Regions from separate parts of the Pararoseomonas sp. SCSIO 73927 genome, predicted to be linked through region 1. Evidence: riboswitches for the same ligand, from Rfam matches in the RefSeq annotation. Region 1 holds a riboswitch; the other holds the start of a gene.
The links. Region 1 has a riboswitch for thiamine pyrophosphate ahead of VQH23_RS07085 (ABC transporter substrate-binding protein). Riboswitches for the same ligand answer to the same signal wherever they lie in the genome.

Region 1 (11,079 bases):
CGTCTCCAACTTCATTGTGCAGGCGCTGCGGGGCGAGCCGATCACCGTTTATGGCGAGGGGCAGCAGACCCGCTCCTTCTGCTACGTCTCGGACCTGATCGAGGGCTTCATCCGCCTGATGGAGTCCGGCCCGGACGTGACCGGCCCTATCAATCTCGGCAACCCCGAGGAGTTCAGCATCCGCGAGTTGGCGGAGATGGTGCTGGCCGAGGTGGGCGGGCCGAGCCGCCTCGTCTTCCGGCCGCTGCCGAGCGACGATCCCCGCCAGCGCCGCCCGGATATCGACCGCGCGAAGGACCTGCTGGGCTGGGAGCCGCGGGTGCAGCTGAAGGAAGGGCTGCGCGCGACGATCGCCTATTTCGAGGCGGAGCTGGGCCGGCACGCGGTGATGCGGAGCCTGGCCTAGGGGCGCCCGCGCGGGGGGGGGGGGGGCGGCCCCCCCCCCCCCCCCCGCCGCGCTACCCGAAATACGCCTTCCACCACCGCACGAAGTGGCTGAGGCCGGTGTGGAGGTCCGTCGTCGGTTCCCAGCCGAAATCGTCCTGGATGGCGGAGATGTCGGCGAAGGTGGTGGGCACGTCGCCGGGCTGCATCGGCAGCAGCTCGCGCCGGGCGGGCATGCCGATGAGCTCCTCCAGGATGGAGACCATGTCCAGCAGCGGTTCCGGCTGGCTGTTGCCGATGTTGTAGAGGCGGTGGCCCGCCTCCACCGACGGGTTGTCGAGGGCGGCGAGGATGCCGGCCACGATGTCGTCGATGTAGGTGAAGTCGCGCTGCATCCGCCCCTCGTTGAACAGGCGGATGGGGCGGCCCTTCAGGATGGCGTCGGTGAAGAGCCAGTAGGCCATGTCCGGGCGGCCCCAGGGGCCGTACACCGTGAAGAAGCGCAGGCCGGTGAGCCGGAGGTTGTAGAGGTCGGCATAGGTGCTGCTCATCACCTCCCCCGCCTTCTTGGTGGCGGCGTAGAGGGAGGCGGGGGTGTCCGTGCGGTCCGTCTCGCGGAAGGCGCCGTCCGTGCGCCGGCCGTAGACGGAGCTGGTGGAGGCGTAGACGGCGTGGCCGACGCGGCCCTCGCTGCGCCGGATTCCCTCGAGGACGCCGAGATGGCCGGTGACGTTGGTGGAGGTGTAGGCGAAGGGCGCCTCTAGCGACCACCGCACCCCGGCCTGGGCGCCGAGATGCGCCACGCGGTCGATGCCGGGATTGGCCGCGAACAGGGCGAGGAGGTCGTCCGTCTCCGCGATGTCCAGCCGGTGCAGCGTGAAGGCGCCGGGGCGGGTGTTGCCCGTCAGCGCCGCCAGCCGCGCCTCCTTCAGCGCCGGGTCGTAGTACGGGTTGAAGTTGTCGACGCCGATAACCTGCTCACCGCGCGCGAGCAGGGCCTGGCAGACATGGGCACCGATGAAGCCGGCCGCGCCGGTGACGAGGACCTGTCCCATCAATCAGGGCGTACTGGCCGGGCGTTGGGGCGGGAGGGCATGACATGATCCGGTAAGAAAGGGCGTGGAGGTATCAGGGCGGGGGCGCGGGGGCCACATCCGTCTTGCGGGCCGACCCGGCGCCGTTCCATACGGCTGCTGGACACCGGGGGGAGCCCATTCCGGGCTGAGAGGCGGGGAGACCTGCGACCCCTGGAACCTGATCCGGTTCGGACCGGCGTAGGGACGGTGCACCATGAGGACGAGCGCGCGCCCGGATCCGGCGTGCCCCGCCTCCGGCCCCTCGGGGCCGGGGCGCGGGACGGCGCCCGCATCATGGCTTCTTCCGCCGCCTCCGCCCGCCCCCGGAGTGGAGGATATCCCATGCATCGCCGCTCCCTCCTGAAGGGCACCGCCCTTGTTGCGGGCACCTCTTTTTCTGGCTCGCCCACACTGGCCCAACCTGCCCGCTCGCGCACGCTGCGCTTCGTGCCGCAGGCCGCGCTGACGGCGCTGGACCCCATAGTGCAGAACGCCACGATCAGCACCACCCACGGCTTCTGCGTGTTCGACACGCTCTACGCAACCGATGCGCGGCTGATCCCGCGCCCGCAGATGGCGGCGGGGCACGAAGTCAGTGCGGACGGGATGCTCTGGACCATCCGCTTGCGCGAGGGTTTACATTTCCACGACGGCACACCTGTCCTATCACGCGATTGTGTTTACAGTCTGAAGCGCTGGTGCGCGCGGGACCTCTTCGGAGCGATGCTCGCCCGGGTGGTGGCGGAGTGGGGGACGCCGGACGACCGGACGCTCACCATCCGCCTCACCCGCGCCTTCCCCGCCCTGCTCTACGCCCTGGCCAAGCCCGCCGGCATCCCGCCCTTCATCATGCCGGAACGGCTGGCGAGGACGGACCCGGCAAGGCCGGTGCCGGAGATGATCGGCAGCGGCCCCTGGAAGTTTGTGGCGTCGGAGTTCAACCCCGGCAGCTTCGTGGCCTATGCCCGCAACGAGGCCTACCGGCCGCGGGACGAGCCGGCCGAGGGGGCCTCCGGCGGGAAGCGCGTGCATTTCGACCGGCTCGAGTGGCACATCATCCCCGACGGCGCGACGGCCGGGGCCGCCCTGCAGCGCGGGGAGGTGGACTGGGTGGAGTACCCGCTGCCGGACCTGCTGCCCGTGCTGGAGCGGGACCGGAACCTGCGGACGCAGGTCTACGACCCCGTCGGCTTCCTCGGCGTGGTCCGCTTCAATCACCTGCACCCGCCCTTCGACAACGTCGAGGTGCGGCGGGCCGTGCGGGACTGCATCAGCCAGCCCGACCACATGGCCGCGGTGGCCGCGCCGGGCGACTGGCGGGAATGCCACGCCCTGTTCCCCTGCACCCTGGCGGGGGTGACCGAGTTCCCCGCCGCGCCGCGCGACTTCGCCAGGGCGCGCGCCGCCATCCGCGCGGCGGGGGCGGAGGGCGCGAAGGTGGTGGTGATCAACCCGACCGACTTCGCCGCGGTGGCCCCGCAGGGCCGGCTGGCCGCCGATGTCCTCCGCCAGCTCGGCTTCCAGGTGGATCTGCAGGAGATGGACTGGGCCGCCCTGCTCAGCCGCCGCAACTCGCGGGAGGATGCGAACCGAGGGGGCTGGAGCATCTACCCCACCAACTTCCCCGCCGCCTCCATCGCCAACCCGGCGGTGAATTCTGGCATCCGCGGCGACGGCCCCACGGCCTGGTTCGGCTGGCCGACCGATCCGGCGACCGAGGCGAGCATCGAGCGCTGGCTCTACGCCCCCGACGCCGCGGCTCAGGCCCAGGCCTTCGCGGAGGTGCAGCGCAGCGCCTGGGAGCATGTGGGCTTCGCGCCCTCCGGCCTCTTCGTGCTGAAGACCGGGTTCCGCGCGGACCTCTCCGGCGTGCTGCAGGGGCCCAACCCCTACCTGTGGAACCTGCGCCGGGCCTAGGACCGGGCCCCGGTCACGAGGAGGGGTGGCAGGAGCGGCTCAGTTGTGCTGGCCCCCGCCGCCGGTCGCCCCGCTGCCGTCCAGCACGCTCTGTCCGGCGCCGCGCGGACCCATGCCGTATCGGGCGTCGTACATGGCCTCGTCGGCGCTCCGCTCGGCGGCGGGGGCCGGGGCAGCCATGGGACGCGAGTTCGCCTCGGCCCCCGCGCCCACCACGGCAAGGGTGGCGGACAGGGCGGCGGCGAGGCCAAGGATGCGGACGGAGGTGATCATGGCGGGTACTCTGTTCGGGTATTCGGGGTGGGCACTTGCGCGAACGGTGGCTCGAGGGTGTCATCTCGTTATGTGAGATATGTCTCTTCACTCGCGTCCGGACCATAGGAAGAAGCGGATACCCGCCATACGCGCAGCGGATGGAACTTTCTCCCGCTTGGCTTGGCTCCGCAGAGCGGTCACAAGAACGGCGCGTCATCCGTTCCCCGTGTGGAGACAACGCCCCCATGAGCCCGACCCCGAAGCCATTCCCACGCCGCACCCTCCTGGCGGGTGCCGCTGACCTCTCCCTGCCCTCCCTCCTTCCCTCCCGTGCCGGGGCGCAGCCGCACCTCGCCGGCTGGCGCCGCTTCGAGCTGCGGACCGAGGTGACGGTCGAGACCGGCGACGAGCCCGCGATCCTCTGGCTGCCCCTGGCGGGGACCGTCGGCACCTACCAGCGCGCCGACGAGCCCGCGGTCGAGACGAACGGCCGCGCGGAGCGGGTGCAGGACGCCCGCTACGGCGCGGAGATGCTCCGTATCACCTGGTCCTCCCCCCGGGAGCAGCGGGTGGTCGTCACCCAGGCCGTGGCCACCCGCCCCCGCGGCGCCGAGCCCGCGGCGCTGAGCGCGGCCGAGCGCGCCCTCTGGACCGCCCCCACCGAGAGCGTCCCCACCGACGGCATCGTGGCCGAGACCGCCGCGCGCATCACCGTCGGCCTCGGCACGGAGGAAGCGAAGCTCCGCGCCCTCTATGACTGGGTGGTGGAGAACACCTTCCGCAACGGCGCCACCCGCGGCTGCGGCACCGGCGACATCAAGGTGATGCTGGAGACCGGCTGGCTCGGCGGGAAGTGCGCGGACATCAACGCGCTGATGACCGGCCTCGCCCGGGCCTGCGGCATCCCCGCCCGCGACGTCTACGGCATCCGCGTCGCCGCCTCGGAGAACTCCCGCTCCCTCGGCACCGGAGGCCCCGACATCACCCGCGCCCAGCACTGCCGCACGGAGATGCATGTCGGCGGGAGGTGGGTCCCGGTGGACCCCGCCGACGTCCGCAAGATCGTGCTGGAGGAGAACCTGCCGGTGGAGAGCGACCACGTCCGCCGCCAGCGGGAGCGCCTGTTCGGGAACTGGGAGATGAACTGGGTGGGCTACAACAGCGCCACCAACATCGCCCTGCCCGGCGCGCCGCGCGCGATGGAATCCAACTTCCTGATGTATCCCTGCGCCATGACGGCGAAGGGCGAGCCGGACTGCCTGGACCCGGCGGCGTTCCGCTACGCCATCGCCGCGCGCGAGATCGGGGCCTGACATCGCCGTGGCCAGGGGGAGGGAGAAGGAATTCTCCCTCCCCCTGGAACCCCCGCCCTCATCTTCTTTCAAGGGGCTGCCGCGCGAGGCCCGGCTTGCGCCGCGCCGAGCGGCTTGGCCGCTCGGCGCGGCGCCTGTCCCTCCGCGCTGCCGCTGCGGAAGATCCGTCACCTCGCGGGCCGGCCCGGCCTTCCGCGGCAGCCCCGCAGAAAAAGATGAGTGGGGGTCCAGGGGGAGAGAATTCCTTCTCTCCCCCTGGGGCCACCCGTGCAAACCTCCCCATTCCCTTCCGCCTGTGGCAGTTTCCCCGCCCATGTCCCTCGGCCGCCCCGTCATCGTCTTCGACACCGAGACCACCGGCTGTACGGGCCAGGACCGGGTGGTGTCCCTCGGCGCCGTGCGGCTGGACGCGGCGCTGGAGCCGGAGGGGACGCTGCACCTCGTCTTCGCGCCGGGGATGCGCTGCCATTTTGGGGCTTACCGGGTGCACGGGATGTCGGACGCCTACCTGGCGGGGCAGCCCGGCTTCGCGGAGCACGCGGGGGAGGTCGCGGAGTTCTTCGGCGGCGCGCTGGGCTGCGCGCACAACATGGCCTTCGACCGGCGGATGCTGGGCGGGGAGTTCGACCGGCTGGAGATGGCGCGGCCCTGGAGCGGCGAGCTCTGCACCATGCTGGCCTGGCGCCGGGCGCGGCCGGGGGAGCGGTCCGGGCTCGCCCACGCCTCGGCGGCCTGCGGGCTGTCCCGGGAGGGGAGCCTGCACGGCGCGCTGGAGGATGCCTGGCTGGCGGCGAACCTGCTGCGGGCGCTGCACGGGCTGGCGCCGGCGCCGATGCGGCTGCACGGCTTCACCAACGAGCAGGTGGGGGACATGGCGGCGTAGGGCGCCGCGTTCGCATGTCCTCTCTGGCGCCGATTAGGCAGGACGCAGCCGGTAGGCCCGCTGGGCGCTGACGTACTCGCGCCCTTCGAAGCGGTGGGCCGGCCGGCCGGCGAGCACACCCTGGATGTCGGCGATCACCTCCGGGCGCGCCCGGTAGAACTGGTGGTCCGCGTCGGAGATGCCGCCGATGTCGGAGACGTCGCTGCAGTCGATGAGGTTCAGCCGGCGCGGCAGGTTGGTGAGGGTGCGCGGCCCCGCATTGCCCAGCCGGTCCGGGTTGCCCTTCGTGTTGTCGCTGATCCAGAGGGCGAAGTCGGTCACCGCGTAGTAGAGGTGCATCTGGGTGGTGATCTCGTGCAGCCGGCCGAACTTCAGCGGCGTGTCGAAGGCGTCGTCGTCCTCGTCGCTGGCGACGAGGAGGATGTTGGAGAAGATCCGCGGCATGTTCTCCCGCGGGAAGTCGCGCGCGAAGCTCTGCAGGGCGAAGCGCAGCACGTAGTTGCCCATGGAGTGCGCGACGAGATGGACGCGCCGCTCGCACCGGTCCTCCTGCCGCAGCTCGTGGAGGAAGGCGTAGAGCCGCCGCAGGCTGCGCGCGATCGCCTCCGCCGAGGCCTCCGCGTCCTGCCGGTCGCTGCGGTAGGCGGCGCCGAGGCCCGCGTTCCAGCTCGGCGCGAAGGTGCGCCCGTCCGAGGGCCAGCAGAACACGGCCGCTTCGAGGGGCTTGTCGGGGGTGCCGTAGACCGCCTTCAGGATGGCCGCGCGCTGCAGCGCGACCTCGAAGGAGCAGCCGAAGCCGTGGATCAGGATCAGCAGGTCGGACCGGTTGGCCATCAGGCGCGCGCGCAGCCCGTCGAAGATCCTCGTGCTGCCGAAGGTCGGCACGGTGCCCACCGGGGCGCTCCGGCCCGGGATGGCCTCGGCGGCCACCAGCGGCGGGCCGTCCAGCGCGTAGCCGCCCTCGTCCAGCACGTTGTCGGGAACGCGGATCCGCGCCTCCCCGTAGCGCACCTCGTAGGGGCCGTAGGGGTTGTAGTAGTTGCCAAAAATCCCGTTCGCCTCGTCGACGAGGTTGCGGTTGGTCGCGAAGTGGACGACCTCGATCCTTTGTGGCATCGCTTGCCTCCCCGGCGCGGCATGTCCCTTCGGGTGAGCTTGGGCGATCCGTTCCGTTGGCGCAATCACCGGGGATGCTGAGCATTCCCTGGGGCGGACCGCAGTGACTGGAGGAGCGCGGGCGCATGATCAACAAGATCGTCCGGGACATGGCCGAGGCCATGGCGGGGGTTGCGGACGGCAGCACGGTGCTGGTGGGCGGCTTCGGCGCCGCGGGCCAGCCCGACGACCTGATCGAGGGGCTGATCGAGCAGGGGGCGAAGGACCTGACGATCGTGGCCAACAACGCGGGCACGGGGCGCACGGGGCTGGCGCGGCTGATGGAGCTGGGCCGGGTGCGGAAGATCATCTGCTCCTTCCCGCGCAGCGTCGGGTCGGTGGTGTTCGAGGAGCTGTACAAGGCCGGCCGGCTGGAGCTGGAGATCGTGCCGCAGGGCACGCTGGCGGAGCGGATGCGCGCGGCCGGCGCGGGCGTGCCCGCTTTCTTCACCCCCACCGCCGCCGGCACGAAGCTCGGCCAGGGCAAGGAGGAGCGGGAGTTCAACGGCCGCCCCCACGTGATGGAGCTGGCCCTGCCCGGCGACGTGGCGCTGGTGGAGGCCTGGGAGGCCGACCGCTGGGGCAACCTGACCTTCCGGCGCAGCGGGCGGAACTTCAACCCGGTGATGGCGATGGCGGCGAAGCTGACGATCGTGCAGGCGGAGAAGATCGTGGAGCTGGGCGCGATCGAGGGGGAGCGGGTGGTGACGCCCGGCATCTTCGTGAGCCGCGTCCTCAACGTGAAGCGCGGCGCCCCCTGGGGCGAGACCGCGGCGGCCTGACGCCGCCGGCTTGGCGCCCCTGGCGTGACGCCCTGCACTCGACGCCCCGCACTCGACATCCGGCACATGACGCCCTGAACGCGATGCCCCGTACGTGACGCCCTGAAGGCGATGGAGGAAACGAGCATGGAACCCTGGTCCCGCACCCAGATGGCCGCCCGCGCCGCGAAGGACATCCCGGACGGCTGGTACTGCAACCTCGGCATCGGCATGCCGACCCTCATCGCCGACCACATCCCCGAGGGGCGCGAGGTGGTGCTGCACTCCGAGAATGGCATCCTCGGCATGGGCCCGGCGCCGGAGAAGGGGCGTGAGGACGCCTGGCTGATCAACGCCGGCAAGGCGCCCGTCACGCTCCATCCCGGCGGCAGCTACTTCCACCACGCGGACAGCTTCGCGATGATCCGCGGCGGGCACATCGACCTCTGCGTGCTCGGCGCCTTCGAGGTGGCCGAGAACGGCGATATCGCGAACTGGGCCACCAGCGAGAACGACACCGCGCCGGCGGTGGGCGGCGCCATGGACCTCGCGGCCGGCGCGAAGCGCGTCTGGGTGATGATGGAGCACACCACGAAGGACGGGCGCCCGAAGCTGGTGGAGCGCTGCGGCTACCCGCTGACGGCGATGCGGGCGGTGTCGCGGGTCTACACCAACCTCGCCGTGCTCGACGTGACGGAGGCGGGCTTCGCCGTGCGCGACCTCGCCCCGGGCGTGACCCTGGACCACCTCCGCACCGTGACCGCCGCGCCGCTGCAGGACGCGCGCGAGACGGCCGGCGCCTGAGGCGCGCGGGATGAGCGACACTCCGAGCAAGACCCCCCTGCCCGACGGCATGGTGCTGCACGCCGCGCGCGCCGGCGCCGTGCTGGTGCTGACCCTGGACTACCCCGCGCGCCGCAACGCGCTGGCCGTGCCGCTGCGCGACCGCATGGCGGACGTGCTGGAGGCGGCGGAGGGCGACCCCGCCATCCGCGCCGTTGTCGTCACCGGCGCCTCCGGCACCTTCTGCTCCGGTGGCGACCTCTCCGGTATGGAGGTGGAGAATGCCCTCGGCGGGCGGGAGAGGCTGCGCCGCGCCCACCGCTCCATCCGCCTCCTCGCCACCGGGTCCAAGCCCGTGGTGGCGGCGGTGGAGGGCTGGTGCGTCGGCGCCGGCCTGTCCCTCGCCTGCGCCTGCGACCTGATCGTGGCCGCCGAGGATGCGCGCTTCATGGCGGGCTTCGGCAAGGTGGGGCTGATGGCCGATCTCGGCCTGCCCTTCACCCTGCCCGCCCGCGTGGGCGCCGGCCGCGCCCGCCGCATCCTGATGCTGCACGAGCAGGTGACGGCGGCCGAGGCCGAGCGCATCGGCCTGGTGGAGGAGGTGGTCCACCGCGGCGAGGCCCTGCCCCGCGCGCTGGAGCGCGCCCGCTACCTGGCGGAGCAGGCCCCCGCGCCCATGGCCCTGACGAAGTCCATGCTCGCCGCCGGGCTGGAGGCGGCGCTGGAGGCGGAGCGGCACTTCCAGGCCACCCTCTTCCTCTCCGCCGACCATCAGGAGGGGCGGGCCGCCTTCCTGGAGAAGCGGCCGGCGCGCTTCACGGGGAGCTGAGGAGCCGGCCCGTTCCGGCGGGAGCGCCGGAACGGTTGGATCGGCAATCCCGACGGATCGCGGGACTGTGCCCGGAGAGGGTCCCGGCGCCCTTCCCCGGGGGCGCTGTTAGGGGCATCAGGAGGCGCACCCCGTCCAGAGTTCAGATACCAGCCATGCCGAACCAAGAAGACCGCCTGGACGAAGCCGTGAGGACGGCCGTGGAGCTGGCGCGGGACGTCGCCGACGGCCTCGACGCGGTGCTCCTGACCCATTTCGCGGACGCCGATGCGCTGGACACCTTGCGGCCCGGCGAAACGGACCCCGAGACCGTCCGGGCGGTGAACCGGGCCGTCGCGGCCGAGATGCTCGCGGCCGGCGTCGAGGTGTTCGTGCAGCGGGCGGACCGGGGGGCGTTCCGGCGCTGGATGCAGGGGCGGGTGGACACGCCGGAGAGCCGCCGCGCCTGGATCGACCGGGACCGCCTTCTCCGGGGCGATGCCGCCCTCGGACTGCTCGGCCTCGGGCCGGCCGGCTCGCCCCCGCCGGAGCCTCGCCCCGGGGGGCAGCCCGGTCCCGCCGCGGACCGGCTGCTGGCTGCCTTCGTCGCCGGCGATGAGGACGAGCTCGACGCCCTGGCCCAGGACCTGCTGTCGGCGGGACGGGCCGAGGTGTTGGACCTGGCGATCCGGAAGGCCGCCGAGCGCCACGGGAACGGGAACGCGGAGGAGCTGGCCGCCACCCTTCTCTCGGTGGCGGCGGGCGGCGCGCTCGGCCCCTCGGGATGGGCGGAGCTGGTTGCCCTGCCGGTAGCCCTTCCCCCTGGGGGGCTGCCGGACGCGGCCGCCATCGCGGAGGGGCTGCTCGCCTCCGGGGCGCTGGAGGAGGCGCTCGAGGTCCGGTTCCTGCCGGGATGGCGAGCGCCGAAGATCCTCGCCGGCCTCTCACCCGGCGCCCTCCGGCGCGCGCTCCTCGACATGGTGGCGGGGGAGGAGCCCCGCGATCTGCCGCCGGGCGACGCGGAGGGGCTGCTGGCGGGCGGCTTCGGCGTGCTGGTCGGGCTGGAGATCGACTGGGACATCCCGGTCTGGGACGAGATCGCCGCGCAGGGCGGCCTGCCCCTCCCCGCCGGGGAGGACGAGGAGAGAATGACGCCGGAGGAGTCCCGCGCTGCCGCCTTGTTCGACGGCTGGCGCGGCGCGGTCTTCGAGGCGAGCGGCTGCGTGCCGCTGGCCCTGGTCCCGCTCCCCGAGACGGAGGCGGAGATCGCGGAGTTCCTGGACGAGGCGGGCGCGGGAACCCCTGGCCTGGAGGAGATCGTGGCCTTCATCGCCGGGGCCCGGCAGGTGGCCGGGGAGGAGGAGGTTGTCTGCCGCCTCGAGTTCGTCGGTGACGCGCTGGAGATGTCGCTCTTCACCGCGGGGGGACAATTCCTCGACAGCCTGACCCTCCCGCCGGAGCGGATGCCGGCGAAGGCCGTGGACATGCCGGCGATCATCGCGGGCTTCGTCCGGCTGGTCCGGGATGCGCCGGGTCGCTGACCGCGCCGGCGGGGCGGCCGGGCGCCGGGCGCCGGGCGGACCGCCGGGCCGTCATCGGCGGGGAAGGCACCCGGGATGCCCGGCCGCCGGGCGTGACGATGGGGAAGGAGCCGCGATGACGGAGGGAGAAGCGGGCTTCGATCCCCGCGCGCACCGGATGGTGGCGGAGCAGCGCTGGTTCGACGACTTCCGGATCGGCGAGC
Region 2 (11,079 bases), 1.3 Mb from region 1:
GTGAACCACACGCCGGAACGGCGCGGAGCCCCCTCGCCGCGGCTGCGGGAGGCCTTGCCCGCCTTCCAGCCCCGGGACGGAAGGGTGGAGGCGGCGGCCGGGGCGGAGAAGAGGCTCACCATGCGGATGCCCGGGCGGCCGTGCAGCCCGCTGGGGCGGCGCCCGGCCAGGTTGAAGGACTGGGCCCGGAAGGAGGCCTGCCGCGCCTCGCGCCGGCCGGCGGCACGGGCTTGGAACCGGCCGCCGCGACCGGCGGTCGCCACCCGGGCGGTCACCGTGCGGGCGGAGCCGCGGGAGGCCGTGCGGATCACCGCGCGGCCCGGGGAGCGGGCCGGGGCGGCGCTGGCGGTGCGAGTCCGCGGCGCCACGGCGACGGGGCGGCGGGATGCCGTCACGGCCGGGCGGACGGAGGCGCGGGCCGGGGCCGAGACGCGGGCGGCCTTGCCCCGGGCCTCGGAGCGGCCGCCGGCGGCCTCGGCCGGCTGGGCGGCGGCGAGCGCCAGGATGGTGGCGGCCGCAAGGGCGCCGGGAACGCGGAACATGCGCAGCATTTCTATTCTCCCCCGAATGCCGGAACCCGGTCCCCGCCCGGCGCCTCGCCCCCTCAGGCCAGCGCCGGAAGACCCGATCCCGGGCTAGATCACGTCAGATGCGGCAGGGCCAGGTAATCCTGGCTCTGCATTTCCATGAGGCGGGAGGCGGTGCGCTGGAAGATCGCCGCCCCCTCACCCCGTTCGTAGAGCGCGTCCGGCTCGGCCTCGGCCGAGGCGACGAGCTTGCACCGATGCTCGTAGAGCGTGTCGATGAGCGTCACGAAGCGGCGGGCCCGGTCGAAATTCTCCGGCCCCAGCCTTGGCACGCCGTCCAGCACCAGCGTGTGGAAATGGGTGGCGATGGCGAGGTAGTCCGCCGCGCCGAGGAACACCCCGCACAGCGCCTCGAAATCCGCGCGGGCCACGCCGCGATGGGCCTGTGGCACCTGCACCTGGCGCCCGAGCACCGTGATGGGGCAGGGCTCCCCATGGGCCACGCCGGAGAGTTCCAGGAAGGCGGCATCGAGCGCGCGGTTGGCGCGGCCATCCACCGGGGAATGCCAGGTGGGCAGGCCCCGGATACGGTCCCGCCGGTAATCCTGCAGCGAGGCGAGGTGCAGCACCTCCAGCCGCTTCTGGATCATGGCGATGAAGGGCAGGAAGGCGTCGCGCCCCGGCTTGCCCTTGAACAGGTCGGCCGGCGCGGTGTTGGAGGTGGCGACCGCCACCACGCCGCGGGCGAACAGCGCCTCGAAGAGCCGGCCGAGGATCATGGCATCGGTGATGTCATGCACCTGGAACTCGTCGAAGCAGAGCAGCGCGGCCTCGGCCACGATCGCGTCCGCCAGCGGCGGGATCGGGTCCTCATGCGTGCCGTTCGCCTGCCGCCAGGCGTGGATGCGCCGGTGCGCGGACTGCATGAAGGCGTGGAAGTGCTCGCGCTTCTTGCGCCGCACGTCCGCCGTCTCGAAGAACAGGTCCATCAGCATGGACTTGCCGCGCCCCACCTCGCCGACGAGGTAGAGGCCGAGCGGCGGGCCGTCCGGCTGCTCGTCCACGGGCTTGCGGCGGAAGAAGCGGGAGAGGAGGCCGCCCGGCTCCTCCTTCGGCGCCTCGGGCCTCGGGTCGTAGCCGCGCAGCCGGCGCCACAGGTCCTGCAGCACCTCCGCCGCGCGCTCCTGGGCGGGGTCGGCGCGCAGGGCGCCCACCGCCACGCGGGCGCGGTAGAGGGGAAGCGGGCCTTGCGAGACATCCGCCTTCACGGTCTGGGCCGTGGCGGGGGCAAGGGCCGGCGTGGGCGTGGTGCCGTCCATCGGCCGCCGGTCTAGCCCGGTTGCCCGGCCGCTCGCAACGTCGCGAGCCGTGTTGATTGGGTTTCAGTGTGGCAGGAAAGCCGTGAGGACGGCGTGGCAGGGATGGAGGCTAACCCATTGCAGCGGCTCCGCAATCCGGAGGCCCGGAACCGCGAAGTCCCGCCGGGCGGACCCGACGGGACTTCAAAGCACCATACTCAGGGGGACGATCAGGCGTCCTGGAACTGCTTCATCGCGTCCATGTGGTTCATGGAGGTCTTGGCCTTGTTGCCCTCCACGGAGGCGATGGCGGAGAGCGGCAGGTAGTGGTGCTTGCCGTCCGCGCTGTCGTTCTTCGTCAGCTTGATACGGTCACCCTCGACGTGGTCCACCGTGCCGACGTGGTTCCCACAGGAACCGACGACTTCCATGTGCTCCTTGATCTGCGACGTATCGACCATGCCACTGTCCTTCTTGCCGTGTCGGCGGGAAGAACGCGCCAGAACGGGAAGGGATGCCCTCGGTTCGCCGTGATTTCAGGCCGCCATGATTTCAGGCCGCCGTAATCTCAGTCCGCCGTAATTCCGGCCTTCTGGACCACCGGGGCCCAGCGGGCGCGCTCGGCGGCGATGAAGCGGCCGAACTCCTCCCCCTTCATGGGGTAGGGCACCGCCCCTTCCCGCTCCAGGCTGGCGACGAGATCCGGCGTGCCGACGCTTGCCAGGATGGCCTCCTCCAGCCGCGCCCGGATCGGCTCCGGCGTGCCCTGGGGCACGAGGATCCCGTACCAGGCCGTGACGCGGTAGCCCGGCAGGGTCTCCGCCACGGCGGGCACGTCGGGCATGGAGGGAACGCGGCGATCCCCCGTGACGGCCAGCGCACGCAGGTTGCCGCCCGCGACCAGCCCGGCCACCGAGGGCAGGGTGGAGATCATGGCGGGGATGTGCCCGGCGGCCACGTCCGTCAGCCCCGGGGCGGCGCCGCGGAAGGGCACATGGGTCCCCTCCACCCCCGCCTGCTGGAGGAGCAGCGCCATCGCCAGGTGCCCCGCCGCGCCGTTCCCGGGGGAGGCGTAGGTCACCGCCCCGTTCGCCGCGCGGTACTCCTCGATCAGCGCCGCGGGGGAGGCCGCCCGCGTGCCGGGGCCGACAACGAGCACCAGCGGCGTCTCGGCCACCATCGCCACCGGGGCCAGCGCCGTGCCGGGGTCAATCTTCAGGTTCCGCCCGAACAGGGTGGGGTTCACGGAGATCGGGCCCTGGTTGCCCATCAGCAGGGTGGTGCCGTCCGGCCGGGCGCCCGCCACCAGCTCCGTCGCCAGGTTGCCGCCGGCGCCCGGGCGGTTCTCCACCACCACGGGCTGGCCCAGCGCCGCGTTCAGCCGGGCACCGAGGGCGCGCGCCACGGCGTCCGTGCCACCGCCGGGGGTATAGGGCAGCACCAGCCGCAGCGGGCGGTCCGGCCAGCCCGCGGGCGCCTGGGCCAGGGCCGGCTCCGCGGTGGCAGCCGCCAGCAGGCTCATCAGGAAGGCGCGGCGCGCTGGGTGCATGGGCGATTTTCCCGGGGTTCCTCTGCCGCCAGCATGGGGGCAGATGCGGCGGGGATGGCAAGCCCCGCCGCCCGGCGCCCTACTCGCCCACGGGCACGTAGAGCTGCCCGCCGTCGCGGTACTTCCGCGCCATCGCCTCCATCCCCTCCTTCTGCGCCTCCGCCCGCAGGTCGTGGGAAATCCGCATGGAGCAGAACTTCGGGCCGCACATGGAGCAGAAATGGGCGGTCTTGTGCGCCTCCTTCGGCAAGGTCTCGTCGTGGAAGGACCGCGCCGTGTCGGGGTCGAGCGAGAGGTTGAACTGGTCCTCCCAGCGGAACTCGAAGCGGGCGCGGGAGAGGGCGTCGTCCCGCAATTGCGCGCCGGGATGGCCCTTCGCCAGGTCGGCGGCATGGGCGGCGATCTTGTAGGTGATCACGCCCGTCTTCACGTCATCCCGGTCCGGCAGGCCGAGATGCTCCTTCGGCGTGACGTAGCAGAGCATGGCGCAGCCGAACCAGCCGATCATGGCGGCACCGATGCCTGACGTGATGTGGTCGTAGCCCGGCGCGATATCCGTCGTCAGCGGCCCGAGAGTGTAGAAGGGCGCCTCCCCGCAGACCTTCAACTGCTTATCCATGTTGGCCTTGATCTTGTGCATGGGCACGTGGCCCGGCCCCTCGATCATCACCTGGCAGTCCTTCGCCCAGGCGATCTTCGTCAGCTCGCCCAGCGTCTCCAGCTCCGCGAACTGCGCGGCGTCGTTGGCATCCGCGATGGAGCCGGGACGCAGCCCGTCGCCGAGGGAGAAGGAGACGTCATAGGCGCGGCAAATGTCGCAGATCTCCTCGAAGTGCTCGTAGAGGAAGCTCTCGCGGTGATGGTGCAGGCACCAGCTCGCCATGATGGAGCCGCCGCGGGAGACGATGCCGGTGGTGCGCCCCACCGTCAGCGGCACATGGGCCAGCCGCACGCCGGCATGGATGGTGAAGTAGTCCACCCCCTGCTCGGCCTGCTCGATCAGCGTGTCCCGGTAAATTTCCCAGGTCAGGTCGGGTGCCACGCCGCCGACCTTCTCCAGCGCCTGGTACAGCGGCACGGTGCCGATGGGGATCGGCGCGTTGCGGATGATCCAGTCCCGGATGTTGTGGATGTTGCGGCCGGTGGAGAGGTCCATCACCGTGTCCGCGCCCCAGCGGATCGACCAGACCATCTTCTCCACCTCCTCCGCCATGGAGGAGGTGACGGCGGAGTTGCCGATGTTGGCGTTGATCTTCACCAGGAAGTTGCGGCCGATGACCATCGGCTCCAGCTCCGGGTGGTTGATGTTCGCGGGGATAATGGCGCGGCCGCGCGCGATCTCGTCCCGCACGAATTCGGGGGTGACGTGGTCGGGGATGGAGGCGCCGAAATCCTCGCCGTCCCGCGCCTCCGCCGCGCGCTGCCGGCCCATGTTCTCCCGGATCGCGGCGTACTCCATCTCCGGCGTGACGATGCCCGCGCGGGCATAGGCGAGCTGCGTCACCGCCGCCCCAGCCCTCGCCCGACGCGGCGCGTGGCGCACGGGAAAGGCGGGCGTCAGGCGGTCCCCGGTGGCGAAGCCGTTATCCTCGGGCCGTACGTCGCGGCCCGGCACTGCCTCCGTGTCGCCGCGCGCCTCCACCCAGGCCGCGCGGGCGCGGGGCAGGCCTCGGGCGATGTCGATCACCGCCGCCGCGTCGGTGTACGGCCCGGAGGAATCGTAGACCGCGACTGGCGGCTCGCCGGCGCTGGGGTGGACCGCGATCTCGCGCAGCGGCACGCGAATGTGCGGGTGCAGCGTTCCGGGGATGTGGACCTTGCGCGAGGCCGGCAGAGGGCCGGTGGTCACGCTCGGGATGGGGGTGAAGCTGTCGGGCATGGCGTCCTCCGAAGGGACCCAGCGCCGGAATCGGAAGAGGGTGGCACACGGCCACAGTGGGCCGCAGACCGCACCGTCCCTACGCCAGCATGAACTGGATCAGGTTCATCGGGTCACGGCGCTGCTTTCGCCAGCCGTATCTCAGCCCCTTGTCGGGACACCCCTGGTGAGGCGCCGACACTCCGCCCGCCGGGCGGCCGCTGTCAACCTAAAGCCCGCCCCCGCCATCGATCCCGATGGCCTGCCCCGTCACGTTCCGCGCGGCCGGGGAGAGCAGATAGGCCGCCATCGCCGCCACCTCCTCCGCCGCCGTAATCCGGCGCGTGGGCGTGCCGGCTGCGGCGGCCACGGCATCCATCCCTAGTTCCCGCCACCGGGCGCGGGCCATGTCCGTCTCCACCCAGCCCGGGCAGAGGGCGTTCACCGTGATCCCGCGCGGCGCCAGCCGCAGAGCCAGCGCCTTCATCAGGCCGACCACGCCGTGCTTGGCGGCGGAATAGGCCACCTGGTCCGGCACGGCGCGCAGCCCGAGCACGGAGGCGAGGAAGACGATCCGCCCCTCCCCCTCCGGCAGCACGGCGGCGGCCGCCTCCGCGCAGCGCCAGGCGCCGTCGAGGTTGGAGGCCATGATGCGGCGCCAGTGGTCCTCATCCGGCTGCGGCGGATCGCCCCCCGCCACGCCCGCGGCCAGGATCGCGGCACCGATCGGCCCGGCGGTGTGGAACAGGGCGCGGACGGAGGCGGGATCGGCCACGTCGCAGGGGATGAACCGCACGCCATCCGGCAGCGCCTCCTCCGGCGCGCGCCGGGCGGCGGCGATCACCGCCCTGCCCTGCCCGGCCAGCAGCCGCGCGCAGGCCAGCCCGATGCCGCGCGTGCCGCCGGTGACCAGCACCGCGCTCATGCGGCGGTGGTCCCGCCATCGACGGGCATGACGATGCCGGTCACGAAGCTCGCATGGTCGGAGAGCAGGAAGGCCACCACCGCCGCGATCTCCCGCGGGTGGGCGAAGCGGCGCTGCGGCACGGCCTCCGTATAGACATCGTCGCTGGCAACTCCGCCACCTCCACGCGCGGCCAGGTCGGCCAGCACGGCGCGCAGCATCGCCGTGTCCGTGCTGCCGGGCGCGATGGCGTTGAAGCGCACGCCCTTCGCAGCAAAATCCAGCGCCGCCGACCGCGTCATCTGCGCCAGCGCGGCCTTGGAAGCGCCGTAGGCCGCGCTGGCGGGCTTGCCGATCAGCGCCTGGTCGGAAGCGATGTTCACCACCGCCCCGCCGCCTTTCAGCAGATGCGGCAGCGCCGCCTGCATCACGGCGAAGGGCGCCAGCCAGTTGATCCGCATAATCCGCTCGGCCTCCGCCAACGGCGTGTCCAGCAGCGTGCCGATGATCGTGTCGCCGGCGTTGTTCACCAGCAGGTCAAGCCCGCCCATGCGCTCGGCGGCGGCCTCCACGGCGGGGGCAATTGAGGGGATGTCCAGCAGGTCGTGCTCCGGCCGGTCCAGCCCCTCCACGGTCGCGCCGCTCGCCTCCAGCACCGCGACCACCGCCGCGCCGATTCCGCCGCGATGGCCGGTGACGAGGGCGCGCCTGCCCTCCAACCCCGTCTGCCGGATGCCCGTCATGCCGCCTCCCACCACGCCGCCGGGATAGGGCGGCGGGGTGGGAAACGCATCAAGGCCGGGTCAGTCGCACCCGGCCGCAACGGCCATCGGCTGCCGCTCCCGCAGCAGGGCAGGCCCGGCCGCGAGGATGGCGGCCACCGGGAAGGCCAGCGCCACCCAGGGCAGCGCGCCGAGGCCGAGCCCGTGGTCGATCGCCAGCCCGCCAGCCCAGGCGCCGAGCGCGTTGCCGAGGTTGAAGGCCGCGATGTTGAGGCTGGACGCCAGGCTCTGCCCCGCGCCTTCCGCCTTCCGCAGCACCCAGATCTGCAGCGGCGCCACCGTGGCGAAGCCCGCCGCGCCGAGCAGGGCGGCGATGGCGATCATCGCCGGTTGGCTGTGCAGGGCCGGCGCCATGGCCGCCAGCACCACGGCCAGCGCCGCGAGGGACCCCAGCAGGGCGAGCGGCAGGTTCCGGTCCGCCACCCGCCCGCCGATGATGTTCCCCACCACCAGCCCGGCCCCGAGGACGAGGAGGATGGGCGAGACCGCCGCGTCGCTGAACCCCGCCAGCTGCGTCAGCAGCGGCGCGATGTAGGTGAAGACCGCGAAGACCCCGCCGAAGCCGAGCACCGTGGTCAGCAGCGCCAGCAGCACCGGCCCGCGTGCCACGGCCCGCATGTCCGCGCGCCAGTCGGTGGGCGCCGGGGCCCCGTCCTCCCTCGGGATGAAGCGGGCGATCACGGCGATGGCGGCCAGGCCCACGATCGTCACGGCCCAGAAGGTGGCGCGCCAGCCCAGGTGCTGCCCCAGCCAGGTGCCCGCTGGCACGCCGAGGATATTGGCCACCGTCAGCCCCGTGAACATGATGGCGATGGCGGAGGCGCGGCGGTCCGGCGCCACAAGCCCGGTGGCCACCACCGATCCCACGCCGAAGAAGGTGCCGTGGGCGAAGGCCGTCAGGACCCGGGCGGCCATCAGCGTGGCGTAGTCCGGCGCCAGGGCGCAGGCGGCGTTGCCGACCGTGAAGATCACCATCAGCCCCAGCAGCGTGGCCTTCCGCGGCAGGCGCGCGGTCAGGGTGGTGAGGATCGGCGCCCCGACCACGACGCCGAGCGCGTAGCCGGAGATGAGCAGCCCGGCGGAGGAGAGGGAGACGCCGAGGTCGCCCCCCACCTCCACCAGCAGCCCCATGATGACGAATTCGGTGACGCCGATGCCGAAGGCACCGACCGTCAGCGCGTAGAGAGCGAGAGGCATGGAGGGAATTCCCGTTCGGCCGGCATCAGGCAGGCCCTTCGGGTGGCCAGATGGACGCCCTGCCGCCCGTGCCATAGGCTACCGACCGGCAAATCACCTGTGACGTGAACTCACATGCCCCGATCGGAGGTGAACCGCGCCGCGGAGATGGAGGTCTTTGCGCGCGCGGTGGAGGAGGGCGGCTTCTCCGCCGCCGCGCGGGCGCTGGGGCTGACGCCCTCGGCCGTCAGCAAGCTCGTGGCCCGGCTGGAGGCGCGGCTTGGCGCGCGCCTCGTGCAGCGCTCCACCCGCCGCTTCGCCCTCACGCCCGAGGGCCAGGCCTTCCATGAGCGCGCAGTGCGGATCCTGGCGGAGATGGAGGAGGCGGAGCGCGCGGCGGCGGCCGGGGAGACCCCGGTGGGGCTGATCCGCGTGAACACCAGCGCCACCGTCAACACCCACCTCCTCGCCCCGGTGCTGCCGGCCTTCCTGGCCGCGCACCCCGGCATCCGCCTGGACATCGTGCTGAACGACCGGGTGATCGACCTCGTGGAGGCGCGGGTGGACGTGGCGATCCGCGCTGGCCCCATGCCCGAATCCCGCCTGCGCGCCCGCAAGCTGGGGGAGACGCGGCTGGTGATTGTCGGCTCCCCCGCCTACCTCGCCGCCCGCGGGATGCCCCGGCGCGCCGCCGAGCTGGCGGGGCACGAGCTGCTCGTCTTCGGCTACACCCGCGCCGTGCAGGACTGGATCCTGCAGGAGAGTGGCCGGCGCGTGGCGGTGAAGGTGGCCGGGCGCCTGCGCGCCAGCGACGGCGAGGGGCTGCGGCAGCTCGCCATCGGCGGCGCCGGGCTGGTGCGGATGGCCGCCTTCTGCGTGCGGGAGGACATCGCCGCCGGCCGGCTGGTGCCGGTGCTGGAAGGGGCGAACACCGGCGAGATGGAGGCCTTCCACGCCGTCCATGCCGGGGGCGCGGGGCCGATGCCGGCGCGGGTGCGGGCCCTGCTGGACTTCCTGGCGGCCCATGTCCGCATCCGCGGCGACGCGCCGTGGCTGGCGGGATGACCTCGCCCTTCGCCGCCGGGCACCCTATCTGCGCTGGCGCATGACGATCCCCGACGCCATTCCCCGAACGGCCCTCGTCACCGGGGGCGCCAAGCGCATCGGGCGCGCCATCTCCCTCGCCCTGGCCGGGGCCGGGTACGACATCGCGCTGCACTATCACGGCAGCGCGGAGGAGGCGGAGGGCACGGCCGGCGCCATCCGCGCCCTCGGCCGCCGCGCCGCCACCCTCCGCGCCGATCTCGGGCGGGAGGAGGAGGTGGAATCCCTCATCCCCGACGCCACCGCCAAGCTCGGCCCCGTCGGCGTGCTGGTGAACAACGCCTCCCTCTTCGAGCGGGACGAGTGGGACACCGCCACGCGGGAGAGCTGGGACGCCCATATCGGCCCGAACCTGCGCGCCCCCTTCGTGCTGACCCAGGCCATGGCCCTCGCCCTGCCCGACGGGGCGGAAGGGGCGGTGGTGAACATGCTGGACCAGCGCGTCCTCTCCCTCACCCCGCACTTCGTCTCCTACACCGTCACCAAGGCCGGGCTCTGGGCACTGACCCAGACCATGGCCCTGGCCCTGGCCCCGCGCATCCGGGTGAACGGCATCGGCCCCGGCCCCACGGTGGCCAGCACCCGCCAGACCGAGGCCCAGTTCCGCGCCCAGTGCGAGAGCACGCCCCTCCGCCACGGCTCCAGCCCGGAGGAGGTGGCGCGGGCCGTGCTGGCGATCCTTTCCCTGCCGGCGATGACGGGGCAGATGATCGCCCTCGACAGTGGCCAGCACCTCCAGTGGTCGCCCGCGCGCGCCCAGGGGGGACCAGAAGAGTAGATGCCAGGAATGATTCCCTACATCCCGGACGCCGCGCGCGGCCTGCGGCGCGTCTTCGTGCGCGACCTCACCGTGCAGGCCCGCCTCGGCGTCTACCCGAAGGAGGAGGCGGCGCCGCAGCGCGTGGTGATCGGGATCGAGCTGCTGGTGCGGGACGAATCCGCCCCCTCTGCGGTGGGTCCCGACCGGGTGGAGCGGGTGGTGGACTACGCCGCCGCGGCGGAGAAGGCGCGGGCGGTGGCGACCACCGGCCATACCCGCCTGGCCGAGACCCTGGCGGAGCGGATCGCGGCCGCCTGCCTGGAGGACCCTAGGGTGGAGGCGGCCCGGGTCACGGTGGAGAAGCCGGACATCCTGCCCCATGTGGGCGCGGTGGGCGTGAGCGTGGAACGGCGCCGGAACTGACGCATCACCGTCACGCGGCTGACTTTGTCAACGGCATCGCGGCGAAGTGACGGCAAACCATCCCCTGCCCGGAAAGATCGGTCATGGGGGCTGGCGAAACGGTTCCGAGAGGTCAATGTGAACGAAGCATGAAACCCGGAAACTATCCAGGACAGAGAGAAATCAAGGACTTAGCTTGCTGCCCAAAGATTGGGCAGGCGCGTGGGGAGCCCTTATCCGCCTTGGCCTTCGCGATGCCGGAGCCCTCCTCTCCACAGGGTTATCCACAGGAGTCGGGGACAACCCTCGGGACCTCCCGAGAAACCCAACGGAAACAAGCCTGATGGCCTTCTCCAACGAGCAGACCACCCCGCTGGCCCCGATGGAGGGCCGTGAGGTGATCGAGCGGGCGCTCCTCACCCTGCCCTTCTCCCCGGGCGTCTACCGGATGCTCGATGCGAAGGGGGACGCGCTCTACGTCGGCAAGGCGCGCAGCCTGAAGAAGCGCGTCTACGCCTACACCCAGGTCCACAAGCTGCCGGACCGCCTCAAGCGCATGGTCTTCGAGACCCGCCACCTGGAGGTGATCACCACCGCCTCGGAGGCGGAGGCGCTGCTGCTGGAAGCCAACCTCATCAAGCGGCTGCGGCCGCGCTTCAACATCGTGCTGCGGGACGACAAGTCCTACCCGTGGCTGGTGATCACGGAAGATCATCCTT

Region 2: another riboswitch for thiamine pyrophosphate. It lies ahead of thiC (phosphomethylpyrimidine synthase ThiC); the one in region 1 lies ahead of VQH23_RS07085 (ABC transporter substrate-binding protein).

What each region holds. Positions count from the first base shown of each region.
Region 1 is NZ_CP146232.1:1,496,924-1,508,002, reverse strand. Features, by position in the region: gene VQH23_RS07095 (UDP-glucuronic acid decarboxylase family protein) at 1-406, shown strand, start outside; gene VQH23_RS07090 (NAD-dependent epimerase/dehydratase family protein) at 459-1,439, opposite strand; TPP riboswitch at 1,578-1,682, shown strand; gene VQH23_RS07085 (ABC transporter substrate-binding protein) at 1,803-3,377, shown strand; gene VQH23_RS07080 (hypothetical protein) at 3,417-3,650, opposite strand; gene VQH23_RS07075 (transglutaminase family protein) at 3,878-4,945, shown strand; gene VQH23_RS07070 (3'-5' exonuclease) at 5,259-5,828, shown strand; gene VQH23_RS07065 (alpha/beta hydrolase) at 5,862-6,944, opposite strand; gene VQH23_RS07060 (3-oxoacid CoA-transferase subunit A) at 7,070-7,765, shown strand; gene VQH23_RS07055 (3-oxoacid CoA-transferase subunit B) at 7,877-8,548, shown strand; gene VQH23_RS07050 (enoyl-CoA hydratase-related protein) at 8,559-9,356, shown strand; gene VQH23_RS07045 (hypothetical protein) at 9,512-10,876, shown strand; gene VQH23_RS07040 (MaoC family dehydratase) at 10,992-11,079, shown strand, end outside.
Region 2 is NZ_CP146232.1:165,499-176,577, forward strand. Features, by position in the region: gene VQH23_RS00915 (hypothetical protein) at 1-551, opposite strand, end outside; gene zapE (cell division protein ZapE) at 641-1,846, opposite strand; gene VQH23_RS00925 (DUF2171 domain-containing protein) at 2,056-2,286, opposite strand; gene VQH23_RS00930 (tripartite tricarboxylate transporter substrate binding protein) at 2,394-3,374, opposite strand; gene thiC (phosphomethylpyrimidine synthase ThiC) at 3,454-5,253, opposite strand; TPP riboswitch at 5,312-5,428, opposite strand; gene VQH23_RS00940 (SDR family oxidoreductase) at 5,462-6,157, opposite strand; gene VQH23_RS00945 (SDR family oxidoreductase) at 6,154-6,879, opposite strand; gene VQH23_RS00950 (MFS transporter) at 6,940-8,115, opposite strand; gene VQH23_RS00955 (LysR family transcriptional regulator) at 8,230-9,159, shown strand; gene VQH23_RS00960 (SDR family oxidoreductase) at 9,200-9,976, shown strand; gene folB (dihydroneopterin aldolase) at 9,986-10,381, shown strand; partial or broken gene uvrC (excinuclease ABC subunit UvrC) at 10,704-11,079, shown strand, end outside.